2 regions of the Faecalibacillus sp. genome follow, and region 1 is predicted to be linked to the other one. Evidence: riboswitches for the same ligand, from Rfam matches in the RefSeq annotation. Region 1 holds a riboswitch; the other holds the start of a gene.
What was found. Region 1 has a riboswitch for thiamine pyrophosphate ahead of thiM (hydroxyethylthiazole kinase). Riboswitches for the same ligand answer to the same signal wherever they lie in the genome.

Region 1 (8,216 bases):
GAAATGGCAAAACGTCTTTTTGAATATATTAAATACTACTATCAAATACCAGTGAGTTTTTATGTAGAAGATAAATGGATGGTTGATGAAGTAGATGAAGGTATTGAAGAAGAAAGTCGTATTACTGGTTTAAAACCTGAAAAATTAGATTTAAATGGAGTTAAAAAGGTTCATAAATTATTAGTGATAGCTGATGCTATGATTATTGATCGTTTGGAAATGAGTTTAAAGGAAAAATTTAGTGGTTTAAAGATTTATAAATCTAAAGCAACTTATTTAGAAATTATGGATGAATCTGTATCAAAATCAAGTGCAATTCAATTTTTATGTGATAAAATGAAAATAGGTCTTCATCAAACCGTTTCTTTTGGAGATAATTATAATGATTTGGATATGCTTCTTTTAACTGGAAAAGGCTTTGCAATGGCTAATGGGGCTCAAGGTGTTTTAGAAAGTATTCCAACACATACTCTTTCTAATGATGAAGATGGAATTGTTTATGCATTAGATTATTTAGTAGGTGAATAAGGTGTATCAAGAAGAAAGAATTTATAAAATTTTAGAAATATTAAAAGATAAAAAGACAATGACGAATCAAGAAATTATGGATCAATTTCATGTTTCTAGAGATACAGCAAGAAGAGATATTGTTCGTCTTGTAAATGAAAATTTAGCAATAAGGACACATGGTGGTATTACTTTAAATAATGTACATCAAATAGGAAGTTATCAAATAAGAAAGCAAGAAAATGAAGAAATAAAAAATGAAATTGGTAAAACTGCTGTTTCTTTGATTAAAAATAACAAAGTGATTTTTTTTGATACTTCAACAACAGTTGCAGCTTTGTGTCAATATGTAGATGATACTATAGAAGCGTATAGCCATTCTTTAGATAATATTGAAGTGTTATCTCAACATTGTTTATGTCATATGATAGGTGGTACTTATTTTAAAAAGAATCGTTATATGTATGGAAGCCAAACGCTTAATACATTAGATCAAATTTATTTTGATTTAGCTTATGTAGCTGCAGCAGCAGTGATGGAAGATGGTATTTATGTTGAAGAATTTGAAGATGCTGCAATTAAAAGAAAAGTAGCAAGTCGTAGTCAAAAAGTATGTTTGGTTGTAGATCATAGTAAATTTAATAAAAAAAGCTCTTATAAAGCTTTTGATTTTCAAGATATTGATATTGTAGTTGTCGATGAATTACCAATTGTTTATCAAGAAAAACTAGCAAATGCAAATTGTCAAATTATTTATACAAAAGAAAAGTAGATTTTTACGAATCTACTTTTTTGCTAGCATTTTATCAATAAAATAACCAATTACTCTAAAAATCATGGCTAAACCAAAGATAGATAAAGCACCGAATGTTTCATATTTATGGAAAAGGAATGTACATAAAAAGTAAGTAATAATTCCTAATGCTGCCCCTAGACCTGTTAATAATGTCATGAAAACATCTTTTTGTTGTTGTTTCATAATTTCACCTCAAGAACTATTCTAACATATCAAAAACCAATAAACAATAAATAGAAGTTGTGCTATAATCTAAATAAAGTGAAAGGGGAAGTCTATGTATAATACGTTGATTTTTGATTTAGATGGAACACTTGTAGATTCGATAGAAGATTTAGCTTTATCTACAAATATTTTAATGGAAGAAAACCATTTTCCTACTTATGATTTAGATACATATAAACAATTTGTAGGAAATGGTGTTGATAAATTAATAGAGAGGGCATTGCCTGAAGAGTATAAAAAAGATGTGAGAAAATACCGTGCACGTTTTGATGAAATTTATAAAGAGAATTGTTTAAAACATACAAAACCTTATCAAGGAATGGAAGAATTAATTGATGAACTTTATCATCAAGGATATAAATTAGCAGTTGTAACCAATAAACCAAAATTAAATGCAGTAACAATTGTTAATCATTTATTTCCAAACAAATTTATGTATGTTTTTGGAAATACAGTTTATCAACCTAAAAAGCCACATCCTTGTTTAGTACAACTTGCTATGCAGTTAATGGAAAGTAATAAAAATGAAACATTAATGATTGGTGATAGTAATGTAGATATTGAAACAGCCATCAATGCTAAAATTAAATCTATAGGATGTGAATGGGGCTTTAGAGGAAAAGAAGAACTTGTTCAAGCTGGAGCAACTTATACAGTTTCTAAGCCAAGTGATATTAAGGAACTTTTAAAATGATTGCTGTATCGAGATGTTTAATTGGGGAAAATTGTACGTATGCTGGAAAGAATAATCTTTGTAAGGAAATAAAGGAACTTTATGATCAAGGTCTAGTGTTACCACTTTGTCCAGAAGTACTAGGTGGTTTACCAATTCCTAGAACACCTTGTGAAATTGTTGGAGAAAACGTGATTGATCAAAATGGCATAGATCGTACAAAAGAATATACCCGAGGTGCTAAAATAGCTTTAGATAAATGTTTAGAAAAAGATATTAAAATAGCTGTTTTAAAAGCTAAAAGTCCAAGCTGTGGAAAAGATTTTATTTATGATGGTACTTTTTCACATCAACTTGTTGAAGGTGATGGTATTTTTGTACAGATGTTAAAAGAAAAAGGAATTGCAGTTTATAGTGAAAATGAAGTAACAGAGGTTTTAAAATTAATAAATGGAGGAAAGTAAAAATGGGACATATTTTATGGGTAGAACCAGTATTTAAAGAAATGATTTGGGGAGGGAATCAACTTAAAGAAAAGTATGGTTATGATATTCCAAGTAATCAAACAGGAGAATGTTGGGCACCTTCAGCACATCCTAATGGTGATAATACAATCAAAGAAGGTGAATTCAAAGGACAAACTTTATCAAAAGTCTTTGCAGAACATCGTGAACTTTTTGGAAATATCAAAGACAAACAATTTCCATTACTTGTAAAAATCATCGATGCTTGTAATGATTTATCAGTACAAGTCCATCCAGATGATGAATATGCAGCACTTCATGAAAACTCATTAGGAAAAACAGAATGCTGGTATGTTTTAGATTGTAAAGAAGATACAAAGATGGTGATGGGACATCATGCTCAAACAAAAGAAGAACTTGTAAGTGCTATTGAAAATGATGATTATGATCATTTATTAAATAAATTTGATATCAAAAAGGGAGATTTCTTCTATATTCCAAGTGGAACAATTCATGCCATCTGTAAAGGATCATTGATCTATGAAGCACAACAATCATCAGATATCACATATCGAGTATATGATTATCATCGAAAAGATAAAGATGGAAATGAAAGACAACTACATGTAAAACAATCCATCGATGTAACAACAGTGCCATATAAACCATATGATCTAGCTAAACAAGTAGAAGAAACAATCGAAAATGGAACAAGAAAAGAACTCGTTTCATCAAATTATTTAACATTAAATAAATATGATATGACAGGATATAATAAAGTCATCAATGATAAACCATTCCAACTTGTATCAATTATTGAAGGACAAGGTACAGTAGAAGGAAAAGAAGTCAAAAAAGGAGATCACTTTGTTGTATGTTCTGATCAAAAAGAAGTTCATTTTGATGGAACAATGACAGTGATGATTTGTACATTATAATGAGATGTTATCATTGTAGTCATGAAATAAAAGATTCTGCTTTTGCTTATAAAGGTAGACAAGAATGCAAGGAATGTCATAGTGTTTATCAAATCCATTTTCCTTCAGGAGTAGGTTTTATTCCTATTGTTATTGCTTTTATTCCAGCGTTATATATGATGACTAGTTTGAGATATGCATTTATTGTTGGACTTGCAGTATTTGTGATTTTTTATTGGGCTATTGATATTATTATGAATAATATTTTAATTTATTTAGGTAAATATGAAATTGAAGAAATTGAATAAAACTTGTATTTAAAAAAATAAAGAGTATCATTAAATATGTAAATAAAAACAGGGGAGCTTGTAAGCAGGCTGAGAGGAAGTGATCTAACTTCGACCCTTTAACCTGATATGGATAATGCCATCGTAGGAAGTCATCAGCTTGATTTTTTTACAGGAGCATGTCTCCTGTTTTTTATTTGAAAATTATCCACAATGTGGCGGATTGAAGGGGAGCGCCTTGAATCTTGTATTAAGCGAAGGGAAGCTGTGTTCCAGCGTGAGAGGATACCACAAAGTATCGACCGAACTACCATAGAGTTATTTCATAAACAAAGTTTATGTTTTTGATGATGGGTAAGTTTGGTCATCTTCATATTTATGAAATAACTTGTAAAAACAAGGAGAAAAAATATGTTAGAAGAAATGTTAAAAAATGTTAGAGAAAAAAATCCACTCATTCACAATATTACAAATTATGTAACAGTCAATGATTGTGCCAATGTTGTTCTTGCTTGTGGAGCATCACCAATTATGGCTGATGATCAAGAAGAAGTTGCTGAAATTACTTCGATTTGTACAGGACTTAATATTAATATTGGGACACTTAATACGCGTACGATCGAATCAATGGTTATTGCTGGGAAAAAAGCAAATGAACTTCATCACCCTGTTGTTTTAGATCCTGTAGGAGTTGGTGCTTCTACGTTAAGAACACAAACTGCTTTAAAGTTATTAAAAGAAATTCAATTTTCAGTTATTCGTGGAAATATTTCAGAAATTAAAACATTAGCTTTAGGAAGTGGAACAACTAAAGGTGTTGATGCAAATCTTGCTGATAAAGTGACAGCAGAAAACATTCATGAAGTTGTTAGTTTTGCTCAAGAGTTTTCTAAAAAAACAGGAGCTGTTATTGCTATTACAGGAGCTATTGACATAGTTTGTAATGAAAGTGTCGCTTATGCTATTTATAATGGTCATAAAATGATGTCTTCAATTACAGGAACAGGTTGTCAATTATCAGCACTTACGGCTTCATTTATTTCGGCTAATTCTCATCGTTTACTTGAAGCAACAGTCGCTGCAGTATGTGCAATGGGTCTTGCAGGAGAAATCGCATATAAAAGATTAACAGTGTTAGATGGTAATGCAAGTTATCGAAATTATATTATAGATGCAATTTATAATATGACTCCAAAACAATTACAAGAAGGTGCTCAATTTCAAGAAGTTTTATTGTAACATGAAAAGAGGAAAAATATGAAAACAACAGATAAGATGTTAGAAGCAACAAAAGAGCTATGGAGCTTTTATAATGAACATCCTTTTGTACAAGGAATACAAGATGGTTCATTAGAAAAAGATAAATTTAAATATTATATTATGCAAGATTATCTTTATTTAAAGGAATATGCGAAAGTTTTTGCTATTGGAGTTGCTAAAGCAAAAAGCTTAGAAACAGCTAATCTTTTTGCTAAATATATTGCTGTGATGAATGGTGAATTAGATGTTCATAGTGGATATATGGGAAAATTTAAAGTAAGTCAAGAAGAAATAGATGATATGAAACCATTGCTTGATAATCTCTCTTATACTTCTTATATGCTACGTGTTGCCTATGAAGAAGGAGAAGCAGAAATTTTAGCAGCTATATTATCATGTGCTTATAGCTATGAAGTCATTGCTAAAAAGATAGTTGAAAATAATCCAAATTCAATTCATGATGAATTTTATGGAGATTGGATCAAAGGCTATGCTTCAAATGAATATGCAAGTGGGAATGTTATTTTGATAGAAACAATGAACCAACTTACTAAAGATTATACAGAAAAACAAATTCAACATCTTATTGATATCTTTGTAGTATGTTCAAGATACGAACTTGCATTTTGGCAAATGTCATGGGATAAAAGTTGTTAATAAATAAAAATGAAAGAGATCAAACATCTTTCATTTTTTTCATTATAAAGAAAAAGAAGGAGAAATTATTCTCCTTCATAGTTTTCAACGTTATGGTAGATTTTATCTACATCGTCACAAGCATTTAAAAGATTCATTAATCTTTCAAATAATTCCATATCTTCACCTTCAAGAGATACATATTCTTGAGGTGTTGTAGCGATTTCTTCTACATCAAATTCAGCATTAGGACAAGCTGCTTCAATAGCATCTTTCATTTTATATAAATCAGTTGGTGCACCAGTTAATTCAATTGAACCATCTTCATGAGTTTCAATTTCTTGACAATCAGCTTCACCTTCCATTAAAGCTTCTAAAGTTTGTTCTTCATCTAATCCTTTAAAAGTTAAAATAGAATATGTATCATATAAATAAGATACTGAACCTTCATTTCCTAATTTTGCTTTAGATTTTGTAAATGCTGGACGTACTTGAGAAATAGTACGATTAATATTATCAGTTAAGCATTTAACAATAACAGTTGAACCACTTGGACCATATCCTTCAAATGTTTTTTCTTGATAATCTTCAGTAGCTCCACTTTTTACTTTATCAACTGCACGTTTAATAACGTCAGCAGGAACTTGTTCTTTTTTAGCTTTAGCAATAATTCTTCTTAATGCTAAGTTACCATCTGGATCAGTACCACCAGCTTTAGCAGCTAAATAGATTTCTTTTCCATAACGAGAATATAATTTTGCTTTTGCTGCAGCAGTTTTTGCCATAGCAACTTTACGCACTTCATGTGCTCTACCCATAAAAAAGCCTCCTTAATTGTATGTAATCTCAATACTTGGTTATTATAGCGAATACATCGAGGTTTTTCAAGGTTTAATATAAATGACAAACGAGTTTTGTTCATGTATAATGAAAAAGCAAATGAGGGATAAAGATGGAAACAATTGTTATTATTGGAGCAGGTGCGAGTGGACTTGCTTGTATGAATGAATTAGTAAAAACAAATAAATATAATATTATTGTCTTGGAACAATCTAATAAAGCAGCTAGAAAAGTACTCGCTAGTGGCAATGGAAGGTGTAATGTTTCAAATTTGAATATGGATATTAAGTATTACAATCATCAAGATCCTTTAATAGAAAAATTAATTAAAGAATTTGATATCGTTAATTTTTTTAAACAACTTTCTTTAAAATTACGTTATGAAAAGAATCTTGTTTATCCATATTCACTTTCAAGTTTATCTGTTAAAAATGCTTTAATGAAAAACATGAATAATGTATCGTATATCGATAATTGTGAAGTTCTAGCAATAAAAAAAGCTAACACTTATGAAATTATTACGACAAATGGTCATTATCAAGCAGATAAAATAGTCATTGCGACAGGATCACCAGCCAGTCATTTATCAGGACAAAATAATTTAAAAATGTTAGAAAAAATGAACATTTCCATGATTCCTTTTACACCAAGTCTTGTTCAAGTAAAAACAAAACCAGTTTTTAAAGCTTTAAAAGGACAAAGAGTAAAAGGAATTGCAATGCTTTATGATCAAAATCAATTGATTGAAAAACAAACAGGAGAAATCATGTTTACAGATTATGGTCTATCAGGTATTTGTATTATGCAATTATCAAGATATTTAGAGCATTTAAAAAACCCAAAACTTGTTTTAAATTTATTGCCTGATATTGAAAAAGAAGAATTTCAATATTATGGTTTAGAAGGATTTTTTCATGAAAAAATCGTTCAGGTTTTTAAAGATAAAAATATTGATCCTCATTGTTTAGAATTCAAAATCATCGATACAATGTCAATTGAAAAAGCACAAGTTTGTCATGGTGGTGTTTCTTTAAAAGAAGTAGATGAAAATTTACAACTTAAGAAATATCCAGGTATTTATGTTTGTGGAGAAGCTTTGGATGTTGATGGTGATTGTGGAGGTTATAATTTACATTTCGCTTTTGCAAGTGGTGTACATGTGGCAAATGCTATAAATGGAAATTAATCATGAGTTATATAGAAATGTTATAATGCATATATAAGTGGAAAAACTATATTTACCAAATAATAAGGAGCTCGCTATGGAAAATAAAGAAAAGCATAATATTGAATGGAAAGTAGTTTGGAAAGATGAATATTTAGTAGGCGTATGTGGATTTGCAAATGCACAAGGTGGTAAATTTCTTATAGGTGTAGATGATAACGGCAAAGTTGTAGGTATTAAAGATGCTAGAAAATTATTAGAATCTTTACCTAGTAAAATACGAGATGCAATGGGAATCGTAGTAGATGTTAATTTATGTAAAGAAAATAATTTGGAATATATTGAAATTGATGTTCCAGCTTATCCTATTGCTATATCTTGTAAAGGAAATTACTATTATAGAAGTGGGAGTACAACACAAAAATTGACAGGTGTTGAACTAGAAA
Region 2 (8,216 bases), on a different contig from region 1:
GTGACTCATGATATTCAAGAAGCTTTAAAATTAGGAACAAAAGTGTTAATTATGGATCAAGGTCAAATTCAACAATTTGATACTCCTGAAAATATTTTTAAGAATCCAGCTAATGACTTTGTAAAAAAACTCGTTTCTAAAAACGAGTCTTATTCTTGATAATAATTTTCTTTATAATTTTCTCCCCAAGTAGACATCGCATCTAAAATAGGTTTTAAACTGTAACCAAGTTCCGTTAAAGAATATTCAACACGAGGGGGAACTTCAGGATAAACAGTACGTGTTAATAAACCACTTTGTTCCATTTGTCTAAGTTGGGCTGTTAAAACCTTTTGGCTAACGTGACCAATTGATTTCTTCAATTCACCAAAACGTTTAGTACCAGGAAGAAGATCTCTTAAAATCAAGACTTTCCATTTATCACTAATAAGGGTTAAGGTTGTTTCAACTGGGCAAGCAGGTAATTGTTGTTTTTCCATTTTTATCTCCTTTAGTATCTAAAAGATACTTAGTATATTATATATACTATTATAAATAAAAGAAAAGAGGTATGCAAGAGATGAACTATTTAAAGATGTTAGTGGATGAATTTCATTCAACAGTTGTTGCTACATTAGATCAACAAGGATATCCACAAACAAGAGCTATTGATATGATGCTCTATGATAAAGAAGGTGTGTATTTTCTAACGGCTAAAGGGAAAACTTTTTATCAACAACTTATTCAACAAAATTATATGTCATTAACTGCTTTAAAAGATAAAAGAGCAATTTCTTTAAAAGGAAAAGTTAAATGTATACATCATACGTATTTAGATGAAATCTTTCTAAAAAATACTTATATGCAAAAAATTTATCCTGAAAATACAAGAGATATATTAGAAGTCTTTTGTTTATATGAAGCAACAGGTGAATATTTTGATATTACTGATCCTAGTAGTATTATTAAAGAAACATTTACAATTGGAAGTATTGAAAAAGAAACAGGATATTTTATTAATGATACATGTATTGGATGTTTAAAATGTTTAGATGTTTGTCCACAAAAATGTATTCATGTTGATCAAAAAGTAAAAATTGATCAAAGACATTGTTTAAGTTGTGGAAGATGTCTAGAAATATGTCCTGTTCGTGCGATAGAAAGGGGAATTTAGATGAACCAAGAAGAAAGAAGAAAATATTTGATTCAAGAATTACTTGATGAAAGAGAAGAATATCGTCATATTGAAATTCCTCAAAATGAAAGTTCACAAAAACTTTTATTGAGGGATTTGATGAATGTTCGAGAACCTAAAAAAATAAAAAGTGAGTTTTATCATATTCAAGATGCGTATTTACAAACAGAGCTTAAAGAAAAAGGGATTGTAGATATTCATGATTTAAAACCTATCCAAGAAGGTATTTATTTGTGGCAAGGCGATATTACAACTTTAAAATGTGATGCAATCGTCAACGCTGCTAATAGTCAAATGACAGGATGCTATATTCCTCATCATCGTTGTATTGATAACTGTATCCATACTTATGCTGGAATGCAACTTAGATATGCTTGTTATCAAATAATGGAAAAACAAGGAAAACAAGAAGCAACAGGAAAAGCTAAAATAACTAAAGCTTATAATTTACCAAGTCGTTATATCTTACATACAGTAGGTCCGATTATTTATTCTACTGTAACCAAAAAAGATGAAGAATTACTGTCATCATGTTACCGTAGTTGTTTAGAACTTGCAGATGCATATCATTTAGAAAGTATTGCTTTTTGTTGTATTTCGACAGGTGAATTTCATTTTCCTAAAGAATTTGCAACAAAGATTGCTATCAAAACAGTTAAAGAGTATTTAAAAAATGAAACAAGTATAAAGAAGGTGATTTTTAATGTTTTCAAAGACGAAGATCGAGACATCTATGAAAGATATTTACGCTAAAATACAAGAAGCGGATGCTATTGTTATTGGAGCAGGTGCAGGACTTTCTACGGCTGCTGGATATGAATATGCAGGAGAAAGATTTAATAAGTATTTTAGTGATTTTGAAGAAAAATATGGAATTCATGATATGTATTCAGGAGGTTTTTATCCTTATGATACTTTAGAAGAATATTGGGCTTGGTGGTCAAGACAAGTTTATTACAATCGATATGTAGATCATTTAGATTTATATCAAAAACTCTTTCAACTTGTTAAAGATAAAGATTATTTTGTTTTAACAACTAATGTGGATCATTGTTTTCAAAAAGCAAATTTTGATAAACAAAGAGTATTTTATACACAAGGAGATTATGGCTTATTTCAATGTTCATCTCCTTGTCATCAAGAAACATATGATAATGAAGAACTTATTAAAAAGATGATTGAACAACAAAAGGATATGAAAATTCCTATATCTTTAATTCCTTATTGTCCTCATTGTGGAAAACCAATGACAATGAATTTAAGATGTGATGATACTTTTGTTGAAGATGAAGGATGGCATCAAGCTTATCTTAGATATCAAGATTTTATCAGAAGACATCAAGATTTAAAAATTGTTTATCTTGAATTAGGTGTAGGACAAAATACACCAGGTATTATTAAATATCCATTTTTTAGATTTGTTGAAAGAAATAAAAATGCAACTTATATTTGTATTAATAAAGATGCTTATTGTCCTCAATCCATTGAAAAAAGAGCATATTGTATAAGTGAAGATATAAAGAATGTTGTTGATGATTTATTAAAAATTAAATTGGAAAAATAGTATATTTATACAGCTTTTAATCATACTTTTAATATCTCGTCATAATCCAATCAAATCAACTGACGTGATTTGATTGGATTGATAAAATATATTAAAAGGGGCTGATACTATGCATTTTCAAGAAAGTGACGCAGTAGAATTGAAAGATCATCTTCAAAAAGATAGTCACGATAATCAACAACACCTAATTCCTTTTTAACAAGGTTTTCCATTTTTTTGTTTTTGAAATTTTTAATTCATTATTTTTAATAATTACATATCTATAGTATTTCAACATAAAAATATATCCTCATGGTCTTTGATACCTAGAGGATATATTTATTTCTATTTGATTTTAAGTACTTTTTTATTTATTGTCCTTGACATGGGGTCCACTTTATAAAAACATCATCTTTTTTAGAATTTATTATTAATTAATGATAAACCCTAATAAAGGGAGTGATAATTATGTTAGAAAATCCTAAATTATTCTTAATACTTATATTTTCTTTATTAGGTAGTATTTTTTTAATGATAGGAATTGGTATAAGAATGAATTATAAAAAGAAAGTAAAGTATTGTAATATTCATACATTAGCTAAAGTAATTGATAATATAAGAGAAAGAATGCAAAGTGATGATAGTTTTTCTTATTCCTATTTTCCGGTAATTCAATTTTATGATCATGGAGATGAAATTAAACAAAAACTCTCTATTGGTTATGGTAAAGAACTACCTATAGGGAGTTCTTTAGAAATTATGTATGAGGAAAATAATCCTAAACATATATTGATTTTAGAAAATGATCCGCAAAAAAGCTATATATCATTTTTATAATTGCGGGTATTGCTTCATTAATAGCGGATTTAATAATATGTATTCTTTAAAGACTTACGAGATGATTTCGTAGGTTTTTTTATTGGAAACTTTTTTGGACTATCCGTCCATTGAAGAGGGTAGGAGAGATAGCTAAAATGATAATAGAAATGAGACAAGTGTGAGACGAATTATCTTTAAACATATGATACAATGATAGGAAATGTAGATGATCCAACAGAAATCAAAAGATATTAAGATGTCGTAGAAATTAATCAAAGTATGTTTGCAGGAAGTTATGATGGATTAAGAGAAAATCGTAAAATCGAAACAGAAAGCTTCATGATGGCGGTGACATTTACGCATACAAATATTAGAAGAGATGATTTACCAGAGGGAGATGAAATTAATATGTGTAAAGCAATGGATCAATTATTTCAAAAATTTGAAAAGAAAGGAGAAAGCATAGGAATTGAAAAAGGAAAATATGAAGAAAAACAAAATACTTTAAAAGAACAACTCAAAGTTAAATTTGGAAACTTGTCAGGTAACTTAGAAGAAAAGCTTACAAATACATCGCTAGAAAAACTCAATGAACTTACATTAAATATTTTTAATGTAACAAGTGAAGAAGATATTTTAAAAATTATTAATTAAAAAGAAACAGTTTGAATAAAGTGTTTATTTCAAACTGTTTTTTTAAATAAATTATTCAATTAAAAGAAAGATTTAAAGGAGTAGTTGATTCTTTTGTACCATGAGGAAGACGTTTTTTTAAAGGAATGACTTTAAAACCAGGGCATAGATACATAAAAGGGGAATAACGTAATTCATGGCTAAGTATAGAAATAACTGTTTTTTGATCTAAAGATGTATAAACATCAAAAACAAGGTCAAAATCTAAAGGATGAATGTTTTTTAATTGAATGCGAGAATCTTTATGATTTTTAATCATTAATTTAAAAATGTGATAGTTACCTGCTGTAATACATAATTTCATGAAAGCACCTCCTTTTATAGTTTGAACAAAAGCATAAATAATATGATTAAAAATAGACAATTTTTATTAAAAAAATTATAATAAAGGAAACGGGGAGCTTTTTGCTGAGAGTAAGTATTGACTTAGACCCATAACCTGATTTGGATAATGCCAACGTAGGAGATATAAACGTTAACAGAGTTCAACAGGACTCTCTTTTTATTTCCAGGGAAATAAAAAAGAATATTGTAAAGAAAGAAGGAAATTTGATGAAATTAAATAAAGAAGATTTATTATTGTATGGAGTAACAGATTCAAAATATTTAAAAGGAAGAAAAATGTCGGAATTAGTTGAAGAAGCCATTCTTGGTGGTGTAACAATGATTCAACTAAGAGAAAAAGAAATGACACATGAAGCATTTAAACAAGAAGCATTGTATGTTCAAAGTGTGTGTCAAAAACATCATGTTCCTTTGATTATTAATGATGATGTTGAATTGTGTAAAGAAATTGATGCAGATGGGGTTCATATTGGACAAGATGATTTGAATTTAAAAGAAGCAAGAAAAATATTAGGTGAAGATAAAATTATTGGTGTATCTGCACATAATTATGAAGAAGCAAAAATAGCTTTAGAAAATGGGGCTGATTATTTAGGTGTCGGAGCTATTTTTACAACTCAAACAAAAGATGATGCACAAAATATTTCAATGGAAACATTAAATGAAATTTGTCAAAAGGTTGATATTCCTGTGGTTGCTATTGGTGGTATTAATCAAGTGAATATCTTAGAATTTATGGGTGTTGCTATTGATGGTGTTGCTATCGTTTCAAGTATCTTTGGAAGTGATGATATCCAAAAAGCAAGTTGTATGTTAAAAGATAAAATTCAAAGAGTTATCTCTAATAAAATGCCAACTTGCCTTACAATTGCAGGTAGTGATAGTAGTGGAGGTGCAGGAATTCAGGCAGATTTAAAAACAATGCTTGCTAATCGTGTTTATGCTATGTCAGTTATTGCAGCACTAACAGCTCAAAATACTACAGGAGTGGATGCTATCTACGATGTAGATGCTTCTTTTGTGGCTAGTCAAATGGATAGTGTGTTTACAGATATTTATCCAATGGCTGTTAAAATTGGAATGGTTTCTCAAAAAGAAGTCATTTTATCTATTAGTGAAAAGTTAAAACAATATCATGCACGTAATATTGTTGTTGATCCTGTGATGGTGGCTACAAGTGGGGCAAAACTTATTAGTGATGAAGCTATTGATACATTAAAAGCAAATCTCTTCCCACTCGCAACGGTTTTAACACCAAATATTCCTGAAGCCGAAGTTTTATCAGGATTAAAAATCAATAATGAAGAAGAAATGTTAGCAGCAGCTAAATATATTGGAGATCATTATCATTGTGCAGTATTACTTAAAGGCGGACATCAAATCAATGATGCCAATGATTTACTTTATAAAGAAGGTAATTATCAATGGTTTAAAGGAAAACGTATTAATAACAATAATACTCATGGTACGGGATGTACTTTATCAAGTGCGATTGCTTCTTATTTAGCACGAGGTGAAAATTTGGAAAATGCTGTTAAAAAGGCTAAGGATTATATTTCAGGAGCACTTGCAGCAATGCTTGATTTAGGACAAGGGCAAGGGCCAATGGATCATGGATATGTTTTAGATAAAAAAGATTAGACGAATTGTCTATTTTGTAGGTATAATAGTGTCGGGTGATGAAAATGAATTATTATGAAGAAGCCTTGAAATTACATGAAAAACATCAAGGAAAAATACATACGGAATTAAATTGTGAAATTAATACAATGGATGATATGTCTGTTGTTTATACGCCAGGGGTTGCTGAACCTTGTCGTAAGATTGCTGAAAATGAAGAAGATGTTTATCGTTATACAACAAAATCAAACACAATTGCTGTTGTATCAAATGGAACAGCTGTTTTAGGACTTGGAAATATTGGAGCCAAAGCTTCGATTCCAGTCATGGAAGGAAAAGCTGCTTTATTTAAAAAATTCGGAGATGTCAATGCGGTACCTATTTGTTTAGATACACAAGATAAAGAAGAATTGATTCAAACAGTTAAAAATATTGCACCATGTTTTGGTGGAATCAACTTAGAAGATATTGCTTCTCCAGATTGCTTTGAAATCGAAGAAAGATTAGATCAAATGTTAGATATTCCTGTATTCCATGATGATCAACATGGAACAGCTGTTGTTGTTTTAGCGGCCTTATATAACGCTTTAAGAGTGACAAAAAAAGATATCAAAGATATTACAGTTGTTTTAAATGGGCCAGGAGCTGCAGGAACAGCTATTATTAAAATGATGTATACAGCCGGTGTTGGTAAAATTATTGCAGTGGATGAATTTGGAATTTTATATAAAGATAGACAAGAAGGACTTATTCCTCATAAGCGTGCTTTATGTGATATTACTAATCCTGATAATATGCAAGGTACATTAGCTGATGCATTAAAAGGTGCAGATGTTTTTGTAGGTGTTTCTAAACCAAATCTAGTAACTGATGAAATGGTTCATTCAATGAACAATGATCCAATTATCTTTGCAATGGCAAATCCTGAACCAGAAATTACTTATCAAAAAGCCAAAGCAGCAGGAGCAAGAGTTGTTGGAACAGGTCGTTCTGATTATCCAAATCAAATTAATAATGTTTTAGCTTTCCCTGGTATTTTTAAAGGAGCATTAGAAGCAAGAGTTCCTTCAATTACACCAGAAATGAAAGTAGCTGTGGCTAAAGCTATTGCAGATACAATCAGTGATGAAGATTTAAATGAAGAAAATATCATGCCAAAAATCTTCAATAAAGATGTGACAGCAGCTGTTGCTAATGCAATTAAACAATTTGCTAAATAAAAAAAGATATTAACAAAATAAATGACCCTACCTATTTGGTAGGGCTATTTCATATAATTATATTATCATAGTTAAAGTGAAAGAAATCGATGATAAATATGGGTAGAGAGAATAGGGTGAAAATGATCAATGAAAATAATTGAGATAGAAGATAGAAATGATGAACTATTAAATACACTTGTAAATGTTTGAGAAGATTCTGTAAAAGCCACACATACATTTTTAAATGAACAAGAAATTGAACATATTAAAGAATATGTTCCAATGGCATTAAAGAATGTTGAACATTTGATGGTTGTAGATAATGGTGAAGCTGTGGGATTTAAAAAATACAAGAAAACAGAATTAGATGAAGAAGGAAATCCTTATCCTTTATTGTATATGAAATTAGATAGATAAGATTTTATTGAATTGTTTATAAAATTTAATTATAATAAATATGAAAAAGAACAACCGATAAACGGTTCGTCTTGGGTTTTTTAGTGTAGAATAACTACCTCAATGTTCGCCAAAACTTTGTGAGGTAGTTATTTTTTGCATTATTTTCTATTATATATAGAAGTAATTTAATAACGATACTTATTATCGACATCATTAATGTTAGTGTACCTAACATAACCATGATAGCTTCATAAGTTGTCATTTCCATCACCTCCGTTTTTCATATTTCCCTAAGGATATCTATGTAAACGAAGAATACGCCCTTCGATCAATGCGACCAAGGATAACCGCCTACCGTCTTTTTGGTTGTTCACCAAATTATAACATGAAGAAATAAATAAAAATATACTTTTGGACTAAG

Region 2: it holds a riboswitch for thiamine pyrophosphate, as region 1 does, so the genes downstream of both, thiE (thiamine phosphate synthase) here and thiM (hydroxyethylthiazole kinase) in region 1, are expected to answer to the same signal.

Annotation. Positions count from the first base shown of each region.
Region 1 covers NZ_JBKYAR010000035.1:7,845-16,060, reverse strand. Annotated here, with positions in the region: gene ACLVEP_RS10935 (Cof-type HAD-IIB family hydrolase) at 1-528, shown strand, start outside; gene ACLVEP_RS10930 (DeoR/GlpR family DNA-binding transcription regulator) at 530-1,279, shown strand; gene ACLVEP_RS10925 (hypothetical protein) at 1,292-1,486, opposite strand; gene ACLVEP_RS10920 (HAD family hydrolase) at 1,581-2,222, shown strand; gene ACLVEP_RS10915 (DUF523 domain-containing protein) at 2,219-2,665, shown strand; gene manA (mannose-6-phosphate isomerase, class I) at 2,668-3,603, shown strand; gene ACLVEP_RS10905 (hypothetical protein) at 3,591-3,890, shown strand; TPP riboswitch at 3,931-4,037, shown strand; gene thiM (hydroxyethylthiazole kinase) at 4,281-5,108, shown strand; gene tenA (thiaminase II) at 5,127-5,786, shown strand; gene ACLVEP_RS10890 (YebC/PmpR family DNA-binding transcriptional regulator) at 5,852-6,583, opposite strand; gene ACLVEP_RS10885 (NAD(P)/FAD-dependent oxidoreductase) at 6,718-7,791, shown strand; gene ACLVEP_RS10880 (ATP-binding protein) at 7,868-8,216, shown strand, end outside.
Region 2 covers NZ_JBKYAR010000009.1:40,655-48,870, reverse strand. Annotated here, with positions in the region: gene ACLVEP_RS04470 (ATP-binding cassette domain-containing protein) at 1-159, shown strand, start outside; gene ACLVEP_RS04465 (winged helix-turn-helix transcriptional regulator) at 150-479, opposite strand; gene ACLVEP_RS04460 (4Fe-4S binding protein) at 560-1,153, shown strand; gene ACLVEP_RS04455 (protein-ADP-ribose hydrolase) at 1,154-1,927, shown strand; gene ACLVEP_RS04450 (SIR2 family NAD-dependent protein deacylase) at 1,908-2,738, shown strand; gene ACLVEP_RS04445 (hypothetical protein) at 3,186-3,554, shown strand; gene ACLVEP_RS04440 (DUF4351 domain-containing protein) at 3,816-4,190, shown strand; gene ACLVEP_RS04435 (hypothetical protein) at 4,246-4,533, opposite strand; TPP riboswitch at 4,614-4,711, shown strand; partial or broken gene thiE (thiamine phosphate synthase) at 4,782-5,366, shown strand; gene thiD (bifunctional hydroxymethylpyrimidine kinase/phosphomethylpyrimidine kinase) at 5,424-6,215, shown strand; gene ACLVEP_RS04420 (NADP-dependent malic enzyme) at 6,260-7,414, shown strand; gene ACLVEP_RS04415 (hypothetical protein) at 7,679-7,813, shown strand.